Linked DNA regions of Kribbella solani. The protein of the gene in region 1 interacts with the protein of each later gene in a pairwise test. Links are inferred from orthologs where the notes say so. Each region holds a gene or a part of one and is shown on either strand. Other genes may lie near its edges. The genes, in order: HDA44_RS31570 and rlmB.

The links.
Region 2: the proteins of HDA44_RS31570 (region 1) and rlmB interact in binary tests that used the Escherichia coli proteins (3 or more experiments, as listed by UniProt). The link is inferred for Kribbella solani from one-to-one orthologs.

What each region holds. Positions count from the first base shown.
Region 1 is NZ_JACHNF010000001.1:6,823,227-6,826,507, reverse strand. The notes cover bases 312-3,281. They hold HDA44_RS31570 (NAD(P)H-hydrate dehydratase), read right to left. Parts: upstream 2,529-3,281; coding sequence 1,095-2,528; downstream 312-1,094. Other genes in these bases: HDA44_RS31560 (LacI family DNA-binding transcriptional regulator), read right to left, coding at 2,974-3,281; HDA44_RS31565 (holo-ACP synthase), read right to left, coding at 2,531-2,881; HDA44_RS31575 (META domain-containing protein), read left to right, coding at 312-1,094. In the rest of the region: HDA44_RS37715 (GH12 family glycosyl hydrolase domain-containing protein), read right to left, coding at 1-191; more of HDA44_RS31575, read left to right, coding at 252-311. UniProt on the Escherichia coli protein: Bifunctional enzyme that catalyzes the epimerization of the S- and R-forms of NAD(P)HX and the dehydration of the S-form of NAD(P)HX at the expense of ADP, which is converted to AMP.
Region 2 is NZ_JACHNF010000001.1:4,704,440-4,707,570, forward strand. The notes cover bases 289-3,108. They hold rlmB (23S rRNA (guanosine(2251)-2'-O)-methyltransferase RlmB), read right to left. Parts: upstream 2,275-3,108; coding sequence 1,303-2,274; downstream 289-1,302. Other genes in these bases: HDA44_RS21425 (S1 family peptidase), read left to right, coding at 361-1,245; cysS (cysteine--tRNA ligase), read right to left, coding at 2,276-3,108. Also shown: HDA44_RS21420 (S1 family peptidase), read left to right, coding at 1-239; more of cysS, read right to left, coding at 3,109-3,131. UniProt on the Escherichia coli protein: Specifically methylates the ribose of guanosine 2251 in 23S rRNA.

The DNA.
Region 1 (3,281 bases):
GGTTTGGTACAGGACTTGGTGACAGCCGGCGTACTAGGCACCGGTCGTGTACTAGGTGCCGGCGGGTTGGTGGCGGCGTTGGCGGTCGAGACCGGGGTGTCCTTGTTCGCGCGGACGACGATCGGCGTGACGACCAGCGCGGCGGCGGCCAGGACGACCGTCGGTACGAGGTAACGGCTCCGAATGGCCACATCCCGATATTACGGAGCCCACAGCTGCAACGCGAGGACCTCCGGCAGCGTCCTCAGGGTGTGAACAAACCGATGATCGCCCTCGCCGGAGCCGGCCTGCTGCTGACTCTGACTGCTTGCGGGACCGAATCCGCGACCGGTCCCGGAGATCAGCCCAGTGATCTGCCCAAGCAGACGAACCAGACCGGACAACCCGGCCCTGGCAAGACCGGATCGTTGATCGGCAACACCTACCTGTCCACCGCGGTCACCGAGAACGGCAAGCCGCGCCCGCTGGCGCCGCGGACCCAGGTCCGGCTTCAGTTCACCGCGGACGGCCGGCTGATCGCCGATGCCGGCTGTAACTCGATGCAGTCGAAGGTGTCGACGACCGACGGCCGGATCACGCTCGACGGCGAGCTGTCGTCGACCGCGATGGGCTGCCCAGGCCCGCAGCAGGGCCAGGACTCGTGGCTCGGCAACATCCTGCAGGCGAAACCGTCCTGGAAGCTCGACGGCAGCAAACTCGAACTCACCTCGGGCAGTACGACGATCTCGCTGACCGATCGCAAGATCGCCGAGCCCGCGCCGGCTCTGGACGGTACGAGGTGGACGCTGGCCACGGTGGTGACCGGCGAGACCGCCTCGCACGGCGCCGGATTCGACAAGGTCTGGCTGACGGTGAACGGCGAACGCGTGACCGGATCGACCGGTTGCAACAGCTTTCAGGGCATGGTCGCGCGGGGCACCGGAACGCTGACCTTCGGGGATCTCGCCACCACCCGCCGCGCGTGTCCGGGCGATGCCGGGAAGATCGAGTCCACGGTGCTGAACGGCCTCAAGGGGCAGGTCACGTACAAGGTCGACGGCAAGACGCTGCAACTGCGCAACACCGCAGGAGGCTTGGACCTGACGGCGCCGTAGTCAGGAGCTGAGGAGGTGCCGGGTGGCTGCTGGGAGGGCGTGGGCGATCGACATCGCGGTGATCGGGCCGGCGGCGGAGGCGAGCGTGCCGGCGGCAGCATGCAGGTACGCGGCCAAGGCAGCAGCGCGAGCCTCATCCAGCCCGGAGGCGAGGAACGCGCCGAGCAGCCCCGCCAGTACGTCGCCGGAACCCGCGGTGGCCAGCCAGGGCGTGGCGATCGGGTTCACGTACGTCGTGCCGTCGGGGGACGCGACGACCGTGGTCGCGCCCTTCAGCAGCACGGTCAGCTGGCGTTCCTCGGCAGCGGTCCGCGCATAGTGCAACCGGCCGGCTTCGATCTCCGCGCGCGGTACGCCGAGCAACTGGCCGAGCTCACCCGCATGCGGCGTGATCACGAGGCGCGCCGAGTGCTTCGTACCCAACGCGCCGATCGCCCCGGCGTCCACGATCACCGGTACGTCGTCCTGCTGGATCAGCCGAGTGAACCGATCGCGATCCACCCCGCTGGTGGAAATACCGGAACCAACGGCCCACGCCTGCACGCGACCCTCGCCGACGACCACCTCGGGGTACTCGGCGAGCACCGCCTGCCCGACCGACGACGAGCCGACGTACCGAACCATGCCGACCGGACCGGCCAAGGCGCCGGCGGTCGCCATCACCGCGGCACCCGGATACTGCGGCGAGCCGACCATCAACCCGAGCACGCCGCGGGAGTACTTGTCCGACTCACCGTGCGGCACCGGATAGAGCGCGCGTACGTCATCCGCCTGCAGCGACTGCACTTCGGCAGGCGGTAGGTCGAGGCCGATGTCGACGAGATGGACCGGACCACAGGCGGTCGCGGCCGGATCGACGAGATGACAGATCTTGTGCGTACCGAAGGTGACGGTGAGCGCCGCGTTCAGATGCGATTCGGGTGTTTCGCCGGTGTCGACGTCGACGCCCGACGGCACGTCGACGGCCACGATCGGTACGCCGTGCTGCTCGACGCGTCGAACCAGCGCCTCCGCGTCCGGCCGAAGGCCCGGTCGCCCACCGATGCCGACGATCCCGTCCAGGACCACGTCCGCATCCGCGAGGTCGTCGCTCGCACCAACCCGGCCACCGGCGAGGGCATCGCTGGTGTCAACCCGGCCACCGGCGAGCCGGAACGCCTCGAGCCCGGCGGCATGGACCTTTTCCGACAGCAGGATCGCGGTCACCCGAGCGCCCCGACGGGCCAGGCGCGCGCCCGCGTACAGTGCGTCGCCGCCGTTGTCGCCGGAGCCGATCAGCAGCACGATGTTCGCGCCGTACGTCCGGCCGAGGAAGTTGCTGACGGCAACTGCCAGGCCGGTGGCTGCGCGCTGCATCAACGTACCCGGAGGAAGTTTCGCCATCAGCGCGGCCTCGGCGGACCGGACCTGCTCGACGGTGTACGCGTGCCGCATGCTCAACCCTCCAGGACGACCACCGCGGAAGCGATCCCGGCGTCGTGACTCAGCGAAAGATGCAGACTCTGGACGCCGAGTTTGGCCGCCTGGGCCGCGACGGTGCCGGTGATCTCCAGCCACGGCCGGCCGGTCTCGTCGGTCTGCACCTCGGCGTCGTGCCAGTGCATCCCGGCCGGCGCGCCGAGCGCCTTCGCCAGCGCCTCCTTGGCCGCGAACCGGGCCGCCAGCGAGGCCGGCGGTTTCACCGCCTCGACCGGCGTGAACACCCGCTCCCGCAACCCCGGCGTCCGCTCCAACGTACGCGCGAACCGATCCACGTCGACCACATCAATCCCCACGCCGACGATCATGCGCCCCACCATATCCGCAGCCTCATCCCCTGAGCCGGAGGGTTGCCCCCTCGAATTTCCAGGGGGCAACCCTGTGGTTGAGGGGATGCCCGTCAGAGTGGAGGGTTGCTGGTGGAGCGGCGTACGCGCATGTCGACGGCGAGGTCGAGGCGGAGCGCGGGCGGGGTGACGCCGCGGGCGAGGTCGAGGAGGACGCGGGTGGCCAGCTCGGCCATTTGTTGCAGCGGCTGGTGGACGGTGGTCAGAGCGGGCGTCACCCATTGCGCGAGCGGCAGGTCGTCGTACCCGACCACCGAGAGGTCGCGCGGGATGTCCAGACCGAGCTCGCGGGCGGCCTGGTAGACGCCGAGGGCCTGCATGTCGCTGCCGGCGAAGATCGCGGTCGGCCGGTCGGCGACGG
Region 2 (3,131 bases), 2.1 Mb from region 1 along the record:
TGCACAGCGGGCGGGTCACCGGGCTGAACGCGGTCGTGAACTACGGCGACGGGCGCGTGGCCGGCCTGATCCGTACCAACGTGTGCGCCGAGCAGGGCGACTCCGGCGGGCCGCTGTTCTACCGGCAGTGGGCGTTCGGGCTGACGTCCGGTGGTTCGGGCGACTGCAAGAGCGGTGGCGTGACCTACTTCCAGCCGGTGGTGGAAGCCCTCAACGCGTACGGCGTGTACATCTACTGACGCAGGATTCCCCACTCTCCGGATTCACCTGAATACTCAGGGCGAGAGTGGGTAGGACCCCTCACGGTTGAAGTCAAGGACGCCCCGCCCCGGGCGTCCAACTCGTGAGGAGGCTGAAACCATGAACCTGTCCCCACTCCGCCGTACCACCGCCCTCCTGGCCGCGGCCGGGCTGGCCGCCGCCGGACTGCTGGCGTCGCAGGCGTCGGCCGCACCGGTCAACCCGTCCGCGCTGTCCGCGGCGGCGATCACGTCCACGCTGAGCAAGGACGCGACCATCCCGGGTACGGCCTGGGAGACCGCTCCGGACGGCCGGATCATCGTGTCGTACGACGACACCGTGACCGGTGCGAAGCTGTCCAAGCTGACCGGTGTGACCAAGCAGTTCGGTCAGCGGGTCACGCTGGAGAAGATGAAGGGCAAGCTGACCAAGTACATCGCCGGTGGTGACGCCATCTACGGCGGCCAGTACCGGTGCTCGCTCGGTTTCAACGTACGCAGTGGCAGCACGTACTACTTCCTGACCGCTGGTCACTGCGGCAACATCGCATCCAGCTGGTACTCGAACTCCGCCAAGACCACGCTGCTCGGTACCACGTACGGATCGAGCTTCCCCGGGAACGACTACGCGATCGTGCAGTACAGCTCGTCGTACACGAACCACCCCGGCACGGTCGACCTGTACAACGGCTCCTCGCAGGACATCACGTCCGCCGGCAACGCGACCGTCGGCCAGGCGGTCAAGCGCAGCGGTAGCACCACCGGCGTACACAGCGGCAGCGTCACCGGCCTGAACGCCACGGTGAACTACGCCGAAGGCACCGTCAGCGGCCTGATCCGCACCAACGTCTGCGCCGAAGGCGGCGACTCCGGCGGCGCGCTCTTCGCCGGCACCGTAGCCCTCGGCCTCACCTCCGGCGGCTCCGGCAACTGCACCTCCGGCGGCACGACCTACTTCCAGCCCGTAACCGAAGCCCTGTCCCGCTACGGCGTCAGCGTCTACTGACCCGGCGCCCTGCGAAACGAAACGCCCGGTCCGGGGCTTCCCGGCCGGGCGTTCCCGTCAGCTCTCGGTGGCGCGGCGGCGGGAGATTTCGTAGAGGGTTACGCCGGCGGCTATGCCGGCGTTGAGGGATTCGGTGGCGGTGGTCATCGGGATCGAGACGATCAGGTCGCAGTTCTCCCGGACCAGGCGGGCCAGGCCTTTGCCTTCGGAACCGATCACCAGGACGATCGGCTCGGTCGCCGCCTCGAACTCGGGCAGGTCGACGGCGCCGTTCATGTCCAGGCCGATCACCAGCAGGCCGGCGTCCTTGTAGGACTTGAGCGCGCGGTTCAGGTTCCCGGCGCGGGCGACCGGGATACGGGCGGCGGCGCCGGCGGACGTCTTCCAGGCCGACGCGGACATCGACGCGGTCCGGCGCTCGGGTACGACCACGCCGTGCGCCCCGAAGGCAGCCGCCGACCGGGTGATGGCGCCCAGGTTGCGCGGGTCGGTGACACCGTCGAGCGCGACGATCAGCGGCACCTCGCCCGCGTCGTACGCCCGCTGCAGCAGGTCGTCCGGATGCGCGTACTCGTACGGCGGGATCTGCAGCGCGACGCCCTGATGCGCGCCACCGGCGGTGACCCGGTCGAGCTCCGTACGCGGCACCTCGAGCACCGAGACACCGGTCTCGACCGCGACCAGCAGCGCCTCGCGCAGCCGGGCGTCCCGCTCGGTGCCCTCGGCGACGTGCAGCGCCGACGCCGGTACGCCGGCCCGCAGCGCCTCGACCACCGGGTTCCGCCCGTAGACCCACTCGACGCTGGCGTCGTTGTCCTTGCGGGCCGGGCGACGGCCGCGCTGCTCGCGATCCTTGGCCCGCTCGGCCGCCTTGGCCCGCTTGTGCGCGGGGTGCTTGACCCGGTCGACCGCCTTCGGCGTCGGGCCCTTGCCCTCGAGACCGCGGCGGACCCGGCCCCCGGACCCGGCCGTCGGGTTGCCCCGCGGCTTCTTCCGGATGGCACCCTTGCGCTGGCTACTGCCTGGCACGTCAGCTTCCTTCGTCTGTAGTTGCGAGGGACCATCGCGGCCCCTGCGGGGTGTCCTCGACGACGACGCCGAGCGCCTTCAACCGGTCGCGGACGGCGTCCGCGGCGGCGTAGTCCTTGCGGCCGCGCGCGGCCTGCCGCTGCTCCAGCAGCGCCTTGACCAGCCCGTCGACCACCTCGGTGAGCTCGTCGCTGCCACCGGCCCGCGAAACCCACGGCTCCGACAGCGGGTCCAGCCCGAGCACCACGAGCATGCCCCGGACCGCCGCCAGCGCCTCGCGCAGCGCCGCCGAGTCACCGTCGGCGACCAGTTTGTTCCCGTCGCGGACGGTGTTGTGCAGAACCGCGATCGCGGCCGGCGTACCCAGGTCGTCGTCCATCGCCGTGACGAAGTCGGCCGGCAGCTCGCCCGCGGGATCGACCCCGCCGGTCACCTCGGCGGCCCGGGTGACGAAACCTTCGATCCGCTGGAAGCTCTTCGCCGCCTCCTCCAGCGCCTCGAACGAGAACTCCACCACCGACCGGTAGTGCGACTGCACCAGGTAGTAGCGCAGCTCGAGCGGGCGGACCCGCTCGACCACGTTGCGGACGACGGCGCTGTTGCCCATCGACTTCGACATCTTCTCGCCGGCCGTGGTGACGAGCGCGTTGTGCATCCAGAACCGGGCGAACTTCTGCCCGACCGCGGTCGACTGGGCCAGCTCGTTCTCGTGGTGCGGGAACCGCAGGTCCAGCCCGCCGCCGTGGATGTCGAACTCGGTGCCGAGGTACTTGCCCGCCATCGCCGAGCACTCCAGGTGCCAGCCCGGGCGGCCACGGCCCCACGGGGTCGGCCAGGAGGCGGTCCGCGGCGTGCCC